Regions from separate parts of the Rhizobium sp. BR 317 genome, predicted to be linked through region 1. Evidence: predicted binding sites of a transcription regulator. Region 1 holds the regulator's gene; the other holds the start of a gene.
What was found. The regulator PhoB, encoded in region 1, activates phosphate uptake and scavenging genes when phosphate is short. The targets are predictions, from matches to a motif close to TGTCATNNANCTGTCAT.

Region 1 (4,872 bases):
GTTGCGATGAACATCGGCGCCATCCTGCTGCGCCGTCGCTTTGAGCGGCGCTGGTGACAGGAGGCGATGGAATGAACATGATGACGGAAGCCGCGAGCGAAAAAGCACTGGCCAGGAAGATGATGACGATCCCCTATAAGATGATCGGCCAGGCTGTCTCGGTCTATTACGGCGACAAGCGTGCGCTGTTCGATGTCGACCTGAACATCCGCGCCAACACGGTCACCGCGCTGATCGGTCCTTCCGGCTGCGGCAAGTCCACTTTCCTGCGTTGCCTCAATCGCATGAACGATACGATCGACACCTGCCGCGTCACCGGCAAGATCACGCTCGACGATCAGGATATATACGACAACAGCATCGACGTTGTTGAGCTGCGCGCCCGCGTCGGAATGGTGTTCCAGAAGCCCAATCCGTTCCCGAAGTCGATATACGAGAATGTCGCCTATGGCCCGCGTATCCATGGCCTGCATCGGTCCAAGACCGATCTCGACCATATCGTCGAAACCAGCCTTCAGAAGGCCGGGCTGTGGGGCGAGGTGAAGGACCGGCTTTTTGAGGCAGGGACCAGCCTCTCCGGCGGCCAGCAGCAGCGCCTTTGCATCGCCCGTGCCGTCGCTGTCAGTCCGGAGGTCATTCTCATGGACGAGCCGTGTTCGGCGCTCGATCCGATTGCCACCGCCAAAGTCGAGGAACTCATTCATGAGCTTCGGGAAAACTTCACGATCGTCATCGTGACGCATTCCATGCAGCAAGCAGCCCGCGTTTCGCAGCGTACCGCAATGTTTCATCTCGGCCATCTGGTCGAGGAGAACGATACCGATAAGATGTTCACCAATCCCGATGATTTCCGCACGCAGGATTACATCATGGGCCGTTTTGGCTGATGATGCTCCCCCGCGCGGTTCCCTTCGCACCTTTCACCTTGAGGATAGAAAAATGGTCTCTACACACATTCTCTCTGCTTATGACGAGGACCTGAAGTTCCTGACGCGCCGCATTTCCGAAATGGGCGGCCTGGCGGAGCAGATGGTCAGCGACAGCGTCCGCGCGCTGGTCAACGGCGATGCCGCTCTGGCGCAGAAGGTCATCTCCGACGACGTCATTCTCGACCACGCCGAGCGCGAAGTCGGCGACAAGGCGATCGTCACCATCGCCCGCCGCCAGCCGATGGCTGCCGACCTTCGTGAAATCATGGGCTCCATCCGCATCGCTTCCGATCTGGAACGCGTTGGCGATCTCGGCAAGAACACCGCAAAGCGCGTCATCGCCGTGCAGGGCACCGGCGTTCCGCGGCGTCTCGCCCGCGGCATCGAACACCTCTCCGAACTGGCGCTCGTCCAGCTCAAGGAAGTGCTCGACGTCTACTCGACCCGTTCGCCCGACAAGGCCGTGTCGATCCGCGAGCGCGATGAGGAAATCGACGCCATGTACACCTCGCTCTTCCGCGAGATGCTGACCTACATGATGGAAGATCCGCGCAACATCACCACCTGCACGCATCTTCTTTTCTGCGCCAAGAACATCGAGCGCATCGGCGACCATGCCACCAACATCGCCGAGACGATCTATTACATGGCGACCGGTGCCCAGCCCGAAGGCGAGCGCCCGAAGGACGATACCGCCAACACCGTCGGTGCAGTGACGGAATAAAGTAGACGCCAAGAGAAGGAGACCAGAGGCGCATGGTTCCGAGAGTAGCTGTTGTAGAAGACGAGGAAGCGCTAAGCGTTCTGCTGCGCTATAATCTCGAGGCGGAAGGCTTCGAGGTCGACACTATCCTGAGAGGCGACGAAGCCGAGCTGCGCCTCCAGGAGCGCATCCCCGATCTTCTGATCCTCGATTGGATGCTCCCMGGCGTGTCCGGCATCGAGCTCTGCCGTCGGCTGCGTATGCGGCCGGAGACGGAGCGCCTGCCGATCATCATGCTCACCGCTCGCGGCGAGGAAAGCGAGCGCGTGCGCGGCCTTTCCACCGGCGCGGACKACTATGTCGTCAAGCCGTTCTCGACGCCGGAGCTGATGGCCCGCGTCAAGGCAATGCTGCGCCGAGCCCGCCCGGAGGTTCTGTCCACGGTCCTGCGCTGTGGCGATATCGAACTGGACCGCGAGACCCATCGCGTCCACCGCAAGAGCCGTGAAGTGCGGTTGGGGCCGACGGAATTCCGCCTGCTGGAATTCCTGATGTCATCGCCCGGCCGTGTCTTCTCGCGCTCTCAGTTGCTCGACGGCGTGTGGGGGCACGATATCTATGTCGACGAACGCACCGTCGACGTGCATGTCGGCCGTCTGCGCAAAGCGCTGAATTTCTCCAATATGCAGGATGTCATCCGCACCGTTCGCGGCGCGGGTTATTCTATGGAGGCCTGATCGGGGAAACCCGGCGGGCCGTCCTCCAACATGGCGGCGGAAACAGAAAACGGGCCTTTCGGCCCGTTTTTCATATGGTTGATATGGCTCAGTGTGCCGCCCGGCGCCGCTCATGCACGGGCTGGTAAGCCAGCCGCTGGTGGTAGGTGCAGTAGGGCGAGGAGTCCGGGCTGTCGTTGCCGCAGAAGTGAAAATCATCCTTCAGCGGGTCGCCGACCGGCCACTTGCAGGTGCGTTCGGTGAGTTCCGTCAGGCCGAGGCGGCGCGAGATCGGAACGACCACATTGGTGGCCGGGCGATATTCGATCTCGTGGACCGTATCGATCTCGACCTCTTCCTTGAGCATCGTCGCACCCTGCTGGCGGGTAACCGTGCGGGTTGCAACGCGCGAGGCGTAATTCGGCGCCCGTGGGGCCGAGGTATTGCGCTTCGGCGCTCGAGCTGCGGTTGCTGCGCCACCGGCCTTCGCTCGGCCTGGCAGGCTCAAGCGATGCACTTTGCCGATGACGGCATTACGGCTGACACCACCGAGCTGTGCCGCGATCTGGCTGGCGCTCAAACCTTCGGACCACAGCTTTTTCAGCTTCTCGACGCGTTCGTCTGTCCAATTCATGCCCTGTCTCCGCTGTCGCGTTTCTGATGGCAGAATCCCTCACCATTGCCTCGCATTGGGTCGAGGCGTGAAACGCTTTAAAATTGTGGTGACTAGTTCCGCCGCATGCAGTCTAGTAATTGGTTTTTAACCTAGTGTGAGGCTGACTCCGTGACAAGAGTCGCGGGATTCTTGAGGAATCGATTTCGAGGTTTTCCCCAACTTGCTATACGTGAGTGGCATTTATGCAATATAACTTGTCGAAGAGATGGCCTCCCTCCGGAGGCGCTCTGCCGCACCTGCTAAATCGCCAGTTTTGTTGACATCGCAGTGCAAAACATCAATAGTGCTCAGGCCGCCGAAAGGCGGCATTTTTGATTTTCCGGGGCCCGTTTCACACGAAGGAAACGACAGGCCCTAAAGGTTGTGATCGAGGAGAATGCGCCATGGCTGAAACCGCGCCGCTTTATGACACCTACATGCGTGCTCCGCTGCGGTTCGAGCGAGGCGAGGGCGTGTGGCTGATCACGGAGACCGGCGAGCGCTACCTCGATTTTGCCGCCGGCGTTGCGGTGAATTCGCTTGGCCACGCTCATCCCCATCTGGTTGCAGAGTTGAAGTCGCAGGCTGACAAGGTCTGGCACCTGTCCAACCTCTATGAGGTGCCGGGCCAGGAGAAATTGTCGAAGCGGCTGACGGACGCCACCTTCGCCGACAAGGTGTTCTTCACCAATTCCGGAGCCGAGGCTCTGGAATGCGCCATCAAGACGGCGCGTCGCTACCAGTTCTTCAAGGGGCATCCCGACAGATACCATATCATCACCTTCGAAGGCGCCTTCCATGGCCGCACGATCGCGACGATCGCTGCCGGCGGCCAGGAGAAATACCTGGAAGGTTTCGGCCCGAAGGCCCCCGGCTTCGACCAGGTGCCTTTCGGCGATCTCGACGCCGTGCGTGCCGAGATTACCGGTGCTACGGCTGCGATCCTGATCGAGCCGGTGCAGGGCGAGGGCGGTATCCGCCCGGCGACCAACGAGTTCCTGCGCGGCCTGCGTCAGATCTGCGACGAGCATGGCCTGCTTCTGGTCCTCGACGAGGTTCAGAGTGGCGTCGGTCGCACCGGCAAGCTCTTCGCCCATGAATGGGCCGGCATCACGCCGGATATCATGGCTGTCGCCAAGGGCATCGGCGGTGGCTTTCCGCTCGGCGCCTGCCTTGCGACCGCGGAGGCGGCCTCGGGCATGAAGGCGGGCACGCATGGCTCGACCTATGGCGGCAATCCGCTCGCCATGGCGGTCGGCAACGCCGTGCTCGATGTCGTGCTGTCGGATGGCTTCCTGCAGCATGTGCGCGATGTGGCCTTGGTCTTCCGCCAGGGTCTGGCCTCGCTCAAGGATCGTTTTCCGGATATTATCGAGGATGTCCGCGGCGAGGGGCTGCTGCTCGGCATCAAGGCTGCCATTCCGCAGTCGGATCTACTGCAGGCGATCCGCGCCGAACATCTGCTGGGTGTGCCGGCCGGCGACAACGTCATCCGTCTGCTGCCGCCGCTGGTGGTCACGGCCGAGGAGGCGCGCGAAGGCCTTGTCCGTATCGAACGCGCTGCAGAATCTCTGCGCGCCGCCCGCGTCAAGAAGTCGGCTTGAGTTCAACGCCTGCTGATCGGGGCGTTTTTGCCCTCACAGCGGGCGTTATCATTTCTGGAGTACAGGTAGGGACATGGCTTCACCGAAACACTTTCTCGATCTCTCGGCCGTCGCGGCTGCCGATCTGCGCAGCATCATTGACGATGCCATCGTGCGAAAGCAGGCGCTGAAGGCAGGTGCGGCCGACAAGCCGCTGGCCGGCAAGATGCTGGCGATGATCTTCGAGAAGCCGTCCACCCGCACCCGCGTCTCCTTCGACGTCGGC
Region 2 (15,236 bases), on a different contig from region 1:
CATTCTTCACCTGCTGCGCCTTCACAAGGCCCAGAACCTCGGTACGGTAGTCTTCAGCGCGGTCCGACCAGCGCAGGCCACCGCGGGCGACCTTGCCGAAGCGCAGGTGCACGCCCTCCACCTCGACGCCATAGACGAAGATCTCGCGGAAAGGCCGCGGCTCCGGCAGACCGTCCAGAAGCTTCGGATCGAGCTTGAAGGCAAGCATGGCCTTTGGCGTGCCATCTGGGTTTCTCTGGAAATGGTTGGTACGCAGCGTCGCGTCGACGGCATTGACGTAGCGGCGGAGAATCCGGTCGTCGTCGAGGCTTGGAACGTCGGCGAGTTCGGTCTCGATCGTCGCATGCAAGTCGCTGAGTTTCTTCGTGCGGTTCTTCTCGCTGAGCCTGGGGTCGAGCGTGTCGTGGAACAGGCGGAAGATCGAGCCCGCGATGCGCGGATATTTGTCCAGCGTCGCGGCAATGTAATCCTGCGAATAGGCAATGCCAGCCTGGCGGAGATAACGGGCATAGGCGCGCAGGACGTTGGTTTCGCGGGCGGAAAGGCCGGCGGAGATGATCAGCCGGTTGAAGCTATCATTGTCGATCGTACCGCCGAATGCAGCGAGGAAGGCTTCCTCCAGCGCCGCACCGTGGCGCGCGAGGTCGATCGTCACGCCGCCGCGAGCTTCGAGCTCCATATCATGGAGAACGATATGGCCGTTCCCGCCGTTCTTGGCGGTGACGTATATGTCGAAGGTCCGCTCGCTGAGTACGTTGAAGCCGAGGTTTTCGAGCAGCGGCACGCGGCGCGACAGCGCCAGATTGCCTTCGCCGTGGAAGATCTTCAGGGACAGGATATCGCCCGTTTCATCCTTGCGGATGTAGAAGGCGATGCGGATCTGTCCGGCACCGGCAATGGCCATGATGTTGGGCAGGTCGGCAACGGCATCCTCCGGCGAAAAGGCCTCCTGGAAGGCCTGGCTGACGGAGATATGCGGCGCCTTAGGCCCGGCCAGCATTTCGAAGCGGTCGTCCCAGCGGGCGGTGATGGCGCGGATCGCTGCTTCAAGCCTGGCCTGCGGAATGTGCGGGGTCTTGCCGCCGCTGCGGCCGATGATGAAATGCACGCGCGCCACGCCACCTTCCGGGAAGGCTGGGTAGTAGGCGGAGACGCGGCCGTCATAGACGGTCTTCAGATGATTGCCGATTCGCTCCCGGACGGAGGAATCATATTCCTCGCGCGGAACGTAGACGATGACCGAGACGAAGCGATCGAAATGGTCGATGCGCGGCAGCGCACGGACGCGCGGCCGATCGGCAAGGTCGTTGATCTGTTCGGCAAAGCTTGCGAGCAGCGTCGTATCGATCTGGAAAAGATCGTCGCGCGGATAGGATTCCAGCGTGTTGTCCAGCATGCGGCCGGAATGGCTGGCCGGGTCGAAGCCGAAGTAGTCCTTGACCTTCTGCACCTTGGAACGCAGCAGCGGCACTTCGGCGGCGGCGCTGGTGTAGGCGGTGGATGTATAGAGGCCGACGATGCGCAGTTCGCCGGTGACCTTGCCATCGGCATCGAAACGCTTGACGCCGACATAGTCCATATAGGCGCGACGATGGACGACAGACTTCACATTGGCCTTGGTGACGATCAGGAAATCCGGTCCCTCGAGGAAGGCCAGGATTTCCGGGGTCGTGGTGACGGCGTCTTTTCCCTGGCGCAGGACGAGGACATCGGGATTGGAGAGGATGCCGAGGCCGGCGCCGCGGTCGCGCTCCACCTTGGCGCTGGCGCCCTTGCCGGAATAGACATATTCGCGCATGCCAAGGAAGGTGAAATTGCCGTCGCGCAGCCAGGCGAGGAAGGCCAGCGCTTCATCGCGATCCGCTTTACGACGGCCGGTGGTCTCGTAAGTGGAAAGCTCGGATATCACCGTATCCAGCCGCGTCAGCATCGGCTTCCAGTCGGAAACGGTCAGATGCGTCTGGTCGAGCACGGTTTGCACGCGCTTGATCAAGTCCGCTGCCTGCGCCGCGGTCAGCGGCGACAGGTGCAGTTGAATATGGCTGACGCGATTGGCCGGATCGCTTGGTTGATCGGCGGAATAGAGCGTGGGTTGCTTGCCGTCTTCGATGACGAGGATCGGATGCACCGCCATGTAAAGGTCGCGGTAGCTGCTCGTCACCTCGCCCATCGCCGATTCGTAGAGGAACGGCATGTTATGATCCGTTATAGACAGGATCGAAACGGGTGCGCCTTCGGGCTCGATATTGGCGACCTGTTCGATGGTCACACGGGGAGACGAGCCGCTCCAGGCCGCCAGTTCACCCGCCGCATGCACGGCGGCAAGAGCCAGCATTTCCGGGCTGTAGCGCTCCATATCGTCATTGCTCGCCCGGCCGAACAGGATTTCCGGATCGAGATGCGCCTCGCCGGTCGCGGCGGCGATCTTGCGGGCCGCTTCGATCTGTTTTTCCCGTTTCGGATTGGTCCTCGATGCCATGAAATTCCTCCCCATTTCAGAGTTTTGGTGACCTTATCAGAAGATTTATCGAAAAAACTGGCAAAATGAATGCGGATTTCATCGCTTTTCGACGGATTTGGCCTCAAATTTTGAAAAATCTTGCTGGTTTTTGTGATCTCGATGCAAATCGCGGGAAAATCGGCGCAGAATTGGCGATATTGCGTCCTCAACAGAGGTTTTCATGACTCTGTGAAGCGTGGTTGACAGACTGACGATAAAGAGATCATCACCGGCGCCATCGTGGCCCGAAGATCGGAACTGGAAACAAGCATCATGTCGGACACTGCGGCAGGCGCCGTTATCGTCATCTCCAGCCATGTCGTCAGAGGCTCCGTCGGCAATCGCGCCGCCGTCTTCGCGCTGGAAACCCTGGGTCACCCCGTTTGGGCGCTGCCGACCATCGTTTTGCCCTGGCACCCCGGCCATGGCCGCTCCACCCGGCTAACCTTTGCCGAGGCGGATTTCGACCATGCGATCGACGATCTCATCGCCGCGCCTTGGCTGGCGGAGGTGAAGGCGGTGCTGTCGGGTTATTTCGGCAATGCAGCGCAAGTGCGCTCCGTCGCGCGGTTGGTAACGGCACTGCGGGAAAAGAACCCCGATATCTTCTATGCCTGCGATCCCGTCATCGGCGATTCCGGTGGGCTTTATGTGCCGGAAGCAACCGCGGAAGCGATCCGCGATCACCTCATCCCGCTTGCATCGCTGGCGACGCCGAACCGCCACGAGCTTGCCTGGCTCGCCGGCGCGCCGCTAGAGGACAACAATGCCGTCATGGAGGCTGCCCTGGCGCTGGGGCCGCCGCGCATGCTGGTAACGTCGGCCGTTCCGATGATGACCGGCGGCACCGGAAATCTCTATCTCAGCGGCCGCAACGCGCTGTTTGCCGAACATCGCAGCATCGACAAGGCGCCGAACGGGCTCGGCGACCTGCTCTCGGCCGTGTTCCTGTCGCGGCTGCTGTCAGGGATGGACGAAGAGCGGGCTTTGCAATTGACCACGGCCAGCGTCTACGAAGTGCTGGCGCGGGCGGTTAAGCGCGGCAGCGACGAATTGACGCTCGCCGCCGATGCTTCCAGCCTATCGACCCCCATGGCAATGGTGCAGATGCGGCGCCTGCTGCATCCGGCGCAACGGCGGAAGAAATAGCGATCGGCTCGGGCGATAGGTTTTTGCAGCGCAATAGTTGCCATCGGCCGCAGTGCGCTGTAATTCAATACTATGCTGAGCTTTCCTACCTCCCTTCTGAATGGCTATCGCAACTTCATGAGCGGGCGTTACGTCGACGAACGCGAGCGCTATCGCAGTCTGGCGGAGGATGGGCAGAAGCCCGCGGCGCTAGTGATTGCCTGTTCCGACAGCCGCTCTGCACCGGAGACTATTTTCGATGCGGGTCCCGGAGAGCTTTTCGTCATCCGCAACGTCGCCAATATGGTGCCGCCCTACGAGCCGGATGGTCATTTTCACTCGACGTCCGCAGCTCTGGAATTCGCGGTGCAGTCGCTGAAGGTCTCAGATATCGTGGTCATGGGGCATGGTCGTTGCGGCGGTATCCGCGCAGCGTTGGACCCGAATGCCGAGCCGCTGTCGCCGGGCGATTTCATCGGCCGCTGGATGGGCCTCGTAAAGCCGGCCGCCGAGCAGATCCAGAGCAATGACGTCATGACGCCGGCCGAGCGGCAGACGGCGTTGGAGCGCATCTCCATCCGCAATTCGCTCAATAATCTGCGCAGCTTTCCTGATATCAAGGCGCTGGAAGAGGAAGGGAAATTGAGCCTGCACGGTGCGTGGTTCGATATTTCGACTGGCGAGCTGTGGGTGATGGACCCCGAGACGCGCGATTTTATCCGGCCGGAAATCTGAGACCTCGATAGGGACAAACGAAAAAGACGCCCGGGCCATTTGGCCGAGCGCCTTTTATCAATTTTGTCGCCGTGATTATTGGCCGTCGATCTGCTTGCCGATATAGGCGATTGCCTGCTGGTAGACGGCTGCATCGTTCCAGCCACCGATCGCTGCGAAGTTCGGCTCGCCGGGCTGATAGCCAAGACCCGGCTGCCAGCCATGGCCCTTCAGGAAGTTTGCAGTCGAGGCCAGCGCGTCGGCGCGGGATCCGACCAGATCGACCCTGCCGTCGCCATCGCCGTCGACACCGAAATTGACGACGTTCTTCGGCATGAATTGCGTCTGGCCGATTTCGCCATGGGCTGCACCGCGGGCGGTCGGGCTAAGATAGCCTTCGCCGACGAGCTTGAGGGCGGCATAGAGCTGATCGGTGAAATAATCGGAGCGGCGGCAGTCATAAGCGAGCGTCGACACGGCGGAAAGCGTATGCTGGTCGCCCATGAAGCCACCGAAACCGGTTTCCATGCCCCAGATAGCAATGATCGGGCCGGCGGGCACGCCATAGCGCTTCTCGATTTTCGCAAACAACGGGGCATTGGCCTGCTTCATGGCCTTGCCGCGGGTAATGATCGTCTGGCCGCCGCGCTTCCTCATGAAGTCTTCGAAGGAGAGCTTGAAGCTTTTCTGACCGCGATCGGCGCGGATGGTTGGTTGATTGTAGTGCACGTTGGCAAAGGCCCGGTCGAGAACAGAGGCGCTGACGCCCTGAGCCTGGGCTTCCTGCTTGAATTGCTGCACCCAATTCTCAAAACCAGCCGACGTATTGCCACAAGCTGCCGCATTGGCCGCAAACGGCGTCACCAACAGCAACCCGCCTGCTACGAGAGCTGCCATTCCAGACTTTGTCATGCGCATTCAGAGTCCCCGAATTCTTACCGCGCGAGACGCGGTAACGGTTTTTGATGGCGCATAAGCCTTCTATTTTCCAGGCCTACACGCGGTCTTACTGTGACCGGACCATGCCAGTATCCGGCAATTCTGTCATTATCACGTTTTCGCGATCAATATTTCGCTTCACGTGAAACATTGCACCTAAGCAGCTTTGTAAAAGCCTCGCCTTTCGATGCGAAATGACGAGGCTTTTCTTTAAATCCTGCTTAGCCAGCAAAGGTTTAAGAACCGTAAATTGGTTTATAAACCGTTTAGGCCGCCTGCTTGCGCGGCTTGACGAGGCCGCGGTTGATCAGGAGTTCGGCAATCTGGATGGCGTTCAGTGCCGCGCCCTTGCGCAGATTGTCGGAGACGACCCAGATGTTGAGACCGTTTTCGACCGTCGCATCCTCGCGAATGCGCGAAATGTAGGTCGCGTCTTCGCCAGCAGACTCATAAGGCGTGATGTAGCCGCCGTTTTCGCGCTTATCGATGACGAGGCAGCCCGGGGCTTCGCGCAGGATATCGCGAGCCTGATCGGCAGTGATTTCGTTTTCGAATTCGATGTTGACCGATTCCGAATGGCCGATGAAGACCGGCACGCGCACGGCGGTGCAGGTGACCTTGATCTTCGGATCGAGCATCTTCTTGGTTTCGGCCAGCACCTTCCATTCTTCCTTGGTGTAGCCGTCTTCCATGAAGACATCGATGTGCGGAATGACGTTGAAGGCGATGCGCTTGGTGAACTTCTTCGACTCGATCGGATCGGCGACGAAGACGGCGCGGGTTTGGTTGAATAGCTCGTCCATGCCGTCCTTGCCAGCGCCGGAAACGGACTGGTAGGTGGAGATGACGACGCGCTTGATCTTGGCAAAGTCATGTAGCGGCTTCAGCGCCACGACGAGCTGCGCGGTCGAGCAATTCGGATTGGCGATGATGTTTCGCTTGGTGAACTGCGTGACGGCATCGGGGTTCACTTCCGGCACGATCAACGGCACGTCGGCGTCGTAGCGCCAGGCCGAGGAGTTATCGATGACGACGCAGCCCTGGGCACCGATCTTCGGCGAGAACTTCTTGGAGACATCGCCGCCGGCCGACATCAGGCAGATATCGGTATCGGAGAAATCGTAATTCTCCAGGTTCGAAACCTTCAGCGTCCGGTCGCCGAAGGAAACTTCGGTGCCCTGCGAGCGGGCCGATGCGAGCGCTACGACCTCGTCAGCCGGAAAACCGCGTTCGGACAGGATATTGAGCATTTCGCGGCCGACATTCCCGGTCGCGCCCGCAACTGCAACTTTGAAACCCATTTCTCAAGCTCTCTTTCTCTTCTCTCCTCTTTGGCGAGGGGGGAACCACGGTCATGACGACCGGTTCCTGTCCCCAGCCGAGCCGGGGAGAGAGCGGCAGGCCAGAGACGTCAGACGGTTTTCGTCGTCGTTTTGGCCTTGGTTTTGGAAGAAACCGGAAAACGGAACTCCTGCCCGGCAAATTCTGCCAGGTGATCGAATCTATCGATCTGTTCGAAGCGAACCATGGAGGTCTTCCTTTTCCGTCGCCGGTTCTAAGGGGTTTTCCACAGGAGTCAAGGATTTTGCGTTCCCACCGAGGCGGGAACGCGGAAATCGATCTCAGCCTCAGCGACTGCTGTTGCGCGTGGATTCGAACAGGAACCAGATGCGGCGTTCCGTCTCGTCCAGCCAATTTTCAAGAAGGCTGGCGGTGGCGACATCGCCATATTCATCGCAGACATCGTGCGTGGCGCGGATTTCGGCGGAAAGCCTGAGATTGTCGTCGGCCAGTTCGGCGAGCATATCCTGAGCGTCGACATATTCGGCATTATTGTCGGGGATGCGCTGCAGCTTGGCGATGTGGCCGATCGAACGCAACGTGGTGCCGCCGATCTTTCTGGCCCGTTCGGCCATCGGGTCCGTCATGGCGAAGATCTGCTCGCCCTGCTCATCCAGCAACAGGTGGTAATCGCGAAAATGTGGCCCGCTCATATGCCAATGGAAATTCTTGGTCTTGAGATAAAGGGAAAAGACGTCGGCCAGCAGCGCATTCAGTGCTGCGGAAATATCGCGTGTCGCTTCTTCGCTGAGATTGGTGCGCGTGCCCAGTTTCGATTTGGTATTGGCGGTATTCATGATGACGTGCTCCGTTTCGTTGGTCGCAACAGCGATCTCTCAGAGACTTTCACAGGAATTTACGGCGTTCGCTCGCAAGGGATCGCATTGCAGATAGGATCTGTCGTGAAGGTTTTCGCGGTCAAGATGTCGTTTGCAGCAAAAGTGGCTGCGGATCGACGGAAAAACCCGAACGGCAATGATAGTATGAAGACGGATGCGGTTTGGCAATTGTTGCCGGAGGTGCCGGCCGGCCGGATCGGCCATGGCATGGGGGACGCCGCTTCCCTCGTTGGGAGGAAAGCGGCTCTGCGGGATAAGCGGTTACTTCAAGCCGCCGCCGGCATAGAGGGTTTCGCCCGTCAACCAGCCGGAATCCTTCGAGGCGAGGAAAACAGCGATCGGAGCGATATCGGTCGGCTGGCCGAGGCGGCCAAGCGGTGTTTGCGAAACCATATGCTTCTCGAAATCGCTGCCGATAATGCCTGCCGCGATGACGCCTTCAGTCTCGACGCCGCCGGGCGAGATGGTGTTGACGCGGATGTTGCGTGGGCCGAGTTCCTTGGCAAGGATCTGGGTGATCGAGGTGACGGCGGCCTTGGTCGCCGTATAGACCGCAGCGGTCGGCAGGTTCATGGTAACGGCTGTCGAGGCGATGTTGATGACGTTCCCGCCTTCGGGGCCGAAATGTTTCACCGCTTCCTGCGTCGTCAGCAGTGTGCCGAGAACGTTGATATTGAATTCGCGGTGGAATTCTTCTTCGGTGATCTCTTCCAGCGCCTGGAATTGATAGACGCCGGCATTGTTGACGAGGATGTCGAGGCCGCCGAAGGCTTCCTTGGTTTCGGAAAAAAGCCGCTTCACGTCGGCGGATTTCGAAACATCGCCGTGTGCTGCGATCGCCTTGCCGCCTTTGGCGGTGATCTCGGCCACGACCTTGTCGGCGCCTTCCCGGCTCGACGCATAATTGACCACGACGGCCGCGCCTGCCTCGCCCAATGCCTTGGCGATGCCTGCGCCGATACCCTTCGATGCTCCGGTCACGATCGCGACCTTGCCTGCCAGCTTGCTCATGTTATCTCCTGTCGAGAAGGTTGTTAGATAATTTTATAACTATCGAATTGTTGACGCAGACGAGGGCCTTAGTGTGTCGACCTTCATCCCGTCCCTTTGATATTTAGATAATCATCTAACTGATACAAGAGCAGCCGTTGCGGGCGGAGGGAAAAGAATTGTCAGATGGTGGCGAGTTCCGCCATGTAGGCATTCAGGACATCGCGCCGAAGCAGCAAGTTTGCGAACTTGCCTTCCCGCACGATCTCGATGAGGCCGGCGTTTTCGAGTTCCTTGATGTGGTGCGATATCGTCGCGGCGCTGACAGCATGGCACTGCGTCAGGATGCTGCAAGGCATAGGCTCGGCGCGACCGCCGATTTCCTTCAATATCTGCACGCGGCGCGGCTCGGCGAGCGCCCGGGAAATCAACCCGAGTTGCCTTTCGCTCAGTCGCGTCTGTCCTGCATCGGTCATTGTCTTCGCCACACTCGAACGGGGAATGGATTTCCCGCAAATTCGCCGCTTCAGATATATGAATGCAGGCAATACTTGGCAACTATTCGAGGTGTGATGGTGCGTTGCGTGGCATATTGATGAGGGGAATTTTCTTTTCCCTCATCCGCCCTCGTGGTTCGAGGGCGCTGTGCGCCGCCTCACCATGAGGGCTAACCTTTTTTGGCTTCGCTCCTCGGAGTGAAGGACTTTATCCCCTGTGGCCGGGCGCGGTATGCGCTCCACCTTCATCCTGAGCTTGTCGAAGGACGAGGGTGGCCCCAAGGCCGCGGCAAAGAGGTTACTTCCCCTTCAACAGCGGCAATCTCGGCACCGGCCAGCCGGTCTCGCCGATGCGGAAGAGCAGGCCGTAGCGGGAATAGACGATCGCCACCATGAAGGAAAACCAGCCGCCGAGGGCGAGGCCGGCGATGACGTCGCTCGGATAGTGGGCGCCGATCATCACGCGCGTGGTCGCCAGCCAGAGGGCGCAGGCGATGAAGATGTAACGATAGCGCGGGAAGAGGAAGGCAAGCGCCACGAAGAAGGCGCCGATGGTGGTCGCATGGCCGGACGGGAAGCTTTCGAAGCCGGCATGGCCGTTGAAGGGCGAGAAACCGAAAGGACCCCAATCCTCAAAATGCATTGGGCGGGCACGGCCGATGGCGCGCTTCAGGAGATTGGCGATGATACCCGACAGCGTGATGGTCGTCAGCAGATAGCCGCCGATCTGACAGATGCGCAGGGCCTGGCAACGACAGCGTGGCGATTGCAACAGCCGGCTGCCGGCCCAGCCTTCGAAGAACAGAAAGGCGCTGAGCAGGATGATCCAGCCGGATTCGCCGAAATTGGTGAGCAGTTTGCCGAAGAAATGAATGGGTGGAGCGATGTTCTTGATGTTGGCGCCGACCGGCCAATCGAACAGCAGCGCCGCGAGCAAGACGACATTGGCGGTCAGGAACAGACAGATCTTCCAATGCGACGGTGCGAAGCCGCTCTTGTTCCGCCGCCACCGCCTGTCCAGAGACGTCAAGATCGCCTGCATATCCACCGCCTGTCGCCGCTACTTCCTACCCAAGTCGGCAATTACGCCCAGAGCAGTTCAGCGCCTCACGGAATCGCTGGACTGCTCTATCTTTTTGTTTTCACGCAATTCCGGACGGAAAGCGGCTCACGCACTTTCCTGGAATTGCTGTAGCAGGCTCCTGCAACAGTTTTTTTACAGATTTAAGACGGTCGGTGGTTCAGCGAAGCCCGTGGTTCAGCCGCGGCCGCGGCCACCCGTCTTTGACCACGGAAAAAACCAGGCCGAAACGGGAAAAGAGGATCGCAACGGCGAAAGCGATCCAGGCGCCGAGCGCCAGGCCGGCGGTGACATCGCTTGGATAGTGGACACCGATGATGATGCGCGAAGCGCCAAGCCAAAGGCCGATGCCGATGAACAGCAGCCGGAATCGCGGGAAAAGCAGGGCCAGAGTGACAAAGAGCGCACCCACATTGGCCGAATGCGCCGAGGGAAAGCTTTCAAACAGAAAGTCGCCGTGAAACGGCTCGAAACCGAAAATGCCGTATTGATCATAAAGAGGGGGCCGGGCGCGGCCGATCGCGTATTTCAGAAGATTGACGACGATGCTGGTCGTGAGAACGGACAGGCCGACATAGGCGATCATCCGGATGAAAAGGGCGGCCCGGTAACGGCCGTGCGTCGGTGCACGACGTAGGATGAAAAGGCCGACGGCAGACACGACGGCGATAGCGGCGAGGATCCAGGCCAGCCTGCCGATATCGGTGATGGCGCCTGCGACTGCGATCAGTTGCGGCGAGAGGTTCTTTGCAGCCTGTCCAAGTGGCGTATCGAAGACGAGGAAGGCAAGAATGACGATGTTGACCGCGGTCAGCGTGTAGCCAAGCCAAGGAAGGGGGCCATGACGGTTGCGGCGAAGGTCATAACGCCGCGCCAGCCTCTGCCAAGGCCGTGATTGCTTCTGGATTGTGCTCACCGGCGGCGATGTCGTTTCCGTGCTCATCCAACGGAAATAAGGGTCCGCCGCGCGGAGTTCAACGAAAAGCCCCCGCTCTGCAAGCCGAGAGCGAGGGCCTTTGATGTTTCACATGAAATATCAGACCGCGATTATGCCGACAGCGCCTTGAATTCGGCGAGGATGGCATCGCCCATTTCGGCGGTGCCGACTTGGCGGCTGCCAGCCGACATGATGTCGCCGGTGCGGATGCCGCTGTCGAGCACGTTGGCGATTGCCTTTTCCAGCGCATCGGCATCGGCCACCAGGCCGAAGGAGTAGCGCAGGCACATGGCGAAGGAGGCGATCATGGCGATCGGGTTGGCGATGCCCTTGCCGGCGATGTCGGGGGCCGAGCCATGCACGGGCTCGTAGAGCGCCTTGCGCTTGCCGGTCTTGGCATCGGGTGCGCCGAGCGAAGCGGACGGCAGCATGCCGAGCGAGCCGGTCAGCATGGCAGCGACGTCGGACAGCATGTCGCCGAAGAGATTGTCGGTGACGATGACGTCGAATTGCTTCGGCTGACGAACGAGCTGCATGCCGCCGGCGTCGGCGAGCATATGCTCAAGCTGCACGTCGGCATATTTTTCCTTGTGCGTCGCGGTGACGACCTGGTTCCAGAGCACGCCCGACTTCATGACGTTGCGCTTTTCCATCGAGCAGACGCGGTTGTTGCGGGTGCGTGCCAGTTCGAAGGCGACGCCGGCAATGCGCTCGATCTCGTAGGTGTCGTAGACCTGGGTGTCGATGCCGCGCTTCTGGCCGTTGCCGAGGTCGATGATTTCCTTCGGCTCGCCGAAATAGACGCCGCCGGTGAGCTCACGGATGATAAGGATATCGAGGCCGTCGACCAGTTCCGGCTTCAACGAGGAAGCCGATGCCAGCGCCGGATAGCAGATGGCCGGGCGCAGGTTTGCGAAAAGCTCGAGGTCCTTGCGCAGGCGCAGCAGGCCGGCTTCCGGGCGCACTTCGTAGGGAACGTCGTCCCACTTCGGGCCGCCAACGGCGCCGAAGAGCACGGCGTCGGCCGCAAGCGCCTTCTGCATGTCCTCTTCGGAGATGGCGACACCATGCGCATCATAGGCGCTGCCGCCGACAAGGCCTTCATCCGTAACGAAACCGGCATTCTTCGCCTCGTTCATATAGGCGATGATCTTGCGGACTTCGCCCATGGCTTCGGGACCAATGCCGTCACCCGGCAGGAGGAAGAGATTGCGCACTGTCATGGGAAAAGCCTCCGCAAAAGAAATAAGTTGCGGGTTCTTAGACCCGCCAAGAAGGCTTTTCAAGCGAGGAAGGGGCGGAAACGGTACGGTTTGGGGCTTTTGCGGCCGACCCTCGTGGTTCGAGGCTGCGCCCTTTGGGCTTCACACCTCACCATGAGGGCGGAGCGAACTATAAGCCAGGCGAGAGGACGAGCCCTCATGGTGAGGAGGCCCAAAGGGCCGTCTCGAACCACGAGGGCGGATGGCTTGCGTTGCTTTATCTTTACTCAGCCAATCCAAGCGAAGCGAGATAGGCTGCCGATGCCGGGATCTTGGACTTGTCCTTGATCTCGATGATCAGGCGCGGATTGCTGTTGAGCTTGGCAAGGGCGGCGAAGACGGCGCGCCAGTGGATATTGCCTTCGCCGAGGCTCCAGTGGCGGTCGGCATAGCCGTCGGCATCCTGCAGGTGGACGTGCTGGAGGCGGTTGCCGGCGGCGTGGACGTAGTAGTCGACCGGCGGTGCACCGGTGTAGCCGTGCGCGTAATGGGCATGGCCGGTGTCGATCGAAACGGCGACGGCGGGCGAGTTGAAGCTGTCGGCAAGACCGACGCGGATATGGGGATCCTTATCCTCGATGTTCTCGATGACCATGGTCAGGCCAATGTCTTCGGCGCGCTTCACGGCATCCTTCAACGTCAGATGCGTGTATTCAATGATCTTCTCGCGTTCACCCTTGTTGTTGTCGAGGTTGTTGTAGGACCATGACGTATAGGGGCTATGGATGACCATCTGGGTGGCGCCGATATTGGCGCAGACGTCGAGTGCCTGCAGCAGGCGCTTCGTGACGACGGCGCGGATCTCCGGGTCCTGCGAGGCGATGATGAAGCCCCAGAACGGGCCGTGGATGCCGAGGCGGCCCTGATGGCCGTCAAGCAGCTTCCTCGCGCGCTCGGCAAGCGGCGCCCAGTCGCCATTCAAGATTTCGGCTTCGACGAAGCTCTGCAGTTCCAAGTCGCGCCGCTTTTCGAGCAGCCAGTTGCGATGGGTTTCGACGTCGTCAAGCGTCATGGCGGCGCCAAGAATGGGAAGGGAAGACATGAAATGCTCCGATCGGGAGGAGGAGATGGAGGGAGCGGGAGCGGCCAGAGGGGCTCCGCAAAGGCTATATGATCCCCCTTTTTGTCGGGCATATTACAGCCGGCAAAGTCATCAGCTTGCCACGGCATGAAAACAAAAAGCCGGGCTTTTCAGCCCGGCTTCGACACGCAAATGTGATGATGAAATCGATCAGGCAGCCCAGGGATGGGATGCGGCATTCGTCTTTTCGAAGCTGTCGATCGCTTTGGCTTTTTCCAGCGTCAGGCCGATATCGTCGAGGCCGTTCAGCAGGCAATGACGCTTGAATTCGTCGAGATCGAACTTGATCGAACCGCCGTCCGGGCCGGTGATCTCAAGGTTTTCCAGATCGATCGTCAGGATGGCGTTGGAGCCGCGCGAGGCGTCGTCCATCAGCTTGTCGAGATTTTCCTGGCTGACCTTGATCGGCAGAATGCCGTTCTTGAAGCAGTTGTTGTAGAAGATGTCGGCGAAGCTGGTCGAAATGACGCAACGGATGCCGAAGTCGAGCAGTGCCCACGGGGCATGTTCGCGCGAGGAACCGCAGCCGAAATTGTCGCCGGCGACGAGAATCTTGGCATTCTGATAGGCCGGCTTGTTCAGCACGAAATCCGGGTTCGGCGAACCATCCTCATTGTAGCGGGCTTCGGCGAACAATCCCGTGCCAAGACCGGTGCGCTTGATGGTCTTCAGATAGTCCTTCGGGATGATCATGTCGGTATCGACATTCACGACCGGGAGGGGTGCTGCGACACCAGTCAACTTCACGAACTTGTCCATGGGGGTCCTGCCTTCAATTTTCGTCTATGCACGAATTATCCTGCCAATAGAGCAAATCCCGGCAAAAATGAAGGGGAATCTTGGAAATGCTCTAAACCGGGCGCCTTGGCCGCAGTTCAGGAATTGCGCGTGGATTAAGCGCATTGGAGAGCGGCGAGGCGCCGCCCTGCCCTGATCTTGGCTTAGAGGTCGATGATCGTGCCGCGGCCGTCGTTCCAAACGCGCATTTCGCGCTGAGCATTCGCCTTGGCACGCACCGGAGCAGGTTTCATCCGCAACGAAATCGCGCGGCCCACCATAAGCACGGTGAGGATGCCGCCGACAGCGAGCGTGATTGAAACGGTAAACAGCGCCAGGGCTGCAAACACGGTGATGCCGGCAAGCGCGATGAACAGGGAACGGATATTCTGCATGGTCGAGACCTCTCTACTCATGGCAATGTGGTCCTCTCTTCTTCTCTCTGCAAGAGGAGCATGGCTTTTTGTTGTCTTGCCCGTTGTTGTCTTGCTTGACGGCGGAAAGCGCGGCAAAACTGCATCATGAGCCGTCTCGCCCCTCCCCGTTCCGTCCGTCTGCGCCGCTCGGTGCTGAGTGTCCCTGCGATCAACCGCCGTGCGCTTGAGAAGATAGCCGATCTCGATTGCGACGCAGTCATCTTCGATCTCGAGGATTCCGTGGCGCCGGAGAAAAAGGCGGAAGCGCGGGAGAATTTGCGGGCTTTTTTCACCGGCTCGCTGCTTGCCGGCAAAGGAGAGGCTGGCAAGGAGCGCATCATCCGCATCAATACGCTGTCATCCGGCTTCGGTGCCGAAGACCTGGAGCTGGTGCTGGCGCTTGAGCCCGATGCGGTTCTTCTGCCAAAGGTCGACGAGCCGCAGGATGTGACTGTTGTCAGCGACAGGCTTGCCGAGGCGGATGCGCCGGAGAGCCTGCGCATCTGGGGGATGATCGAGACGCCGCGCGGCGTCTTGAATGCCGCGGCCATCGCCGAGGCCGGCCGCACACCGGGAAGCCGGCTCGATTGTTTGACCGTCGGCCTCAATGATCTGCGCAAGGAAACCGGTGTGTTGCCGCAGCCGGGCCGCACCTATCTCATGCCGTGGCTCATGCAGGTGATCTTGGCCGTCAGCGCCTATGGGCTCGACGCCATCGACAGTGTTTTCAACGA

Region 2: QD357_RS05535 (NAD-glutamate dehydrogenase) is a predicted target of PhoB. The motif match lies at 2,690-2,706, and genes of this name have one in related genera.

The regions. Positions count from the first base shown of each region.
Region 1 covers NZ_JARWLB010000007.1:125,328-130,199, reverse strand. The annotation lists gene pstA (phosphate ABC transporter permease PstA) at 1-57, shown strand, start outside; gene pstB (phosphate ABC transporter ATP-binding protein PstB) at 72-887, shown strand; gene phoU (phosphate signaling complex protein PhoU) at 940-1,653, shown strand; gene phoB (phosphate regulon transcriptional regulator PhoB) at 1,686-2,369, shown strand; gene QD357_RS13350 (GcrA family cell cycle regulator) at 2,458-2,982, opposite strand; gene QD357_RS13345 (aspartate aminotransferase family protein) at 3,408-4,607, shown strand; gene argF (ornithine carbamoyltransferase) at 4,681-4,872, shown strand, end outside.
Region 2 covers NZ_JARWLB010000003.1:98,934-114,169, forward strand. The annotation lists gene QD357_RS05535 (NAD-glutamate dehydrogenase) at 1-2,479, opposite strand, end outside; gene pdxY (pyridoxal kinase PdxY) at 2,774-3,649, shown strand; gene QD357_RS05545 (carbonic anhydrase) at 3,722-4,363, shown strand; gene QD357_RS05550 (lytic transglycosylase domain-containing protein) at 4,439-5,260, opposite strand; gene QD357_RS05555 (aspartate-semialdehyde dehydrogenase) at 5,548-6,582, opposite strand; gene QD357_RS05560 (Dps family protein) at 6,910-7,419, opposite strand; gene QD357_RS05565 (glucose 1-dehydrogenase) at 7,723-8,472, opposite strand; gene QD357_RS05570 (ArsR/SmtB family transcription factor) at 8,634-8,927, opposite strand; gene lpxE (lipid A 1-phosphatase LpxE) at 9,247-9,990, opposite strand; gene QD357_RS05580 (phosphatase PAP2 family protein) at 10,190-10,945, opposite strand; gene leuB (3-isopropylmalate dehydrogenase) at 11,077-12,189, opposite strand; gene QD357_RS05590 (sugar phosphate isomerase/epimerase family protein) at 12,452-13,270, opposite strand; gene leuD (3-isopropylmalate dehydratase small subunit) at 13,460-14,068, opposite strand; gene QD357_RS05600 (hypothetical protein) at 14,251-14,481, opposite strand; gene QD357_RS05605 (HpcH/HpaI aldolase/citrate lyase family protein) at 14,608-15,236, shown strand, end outside.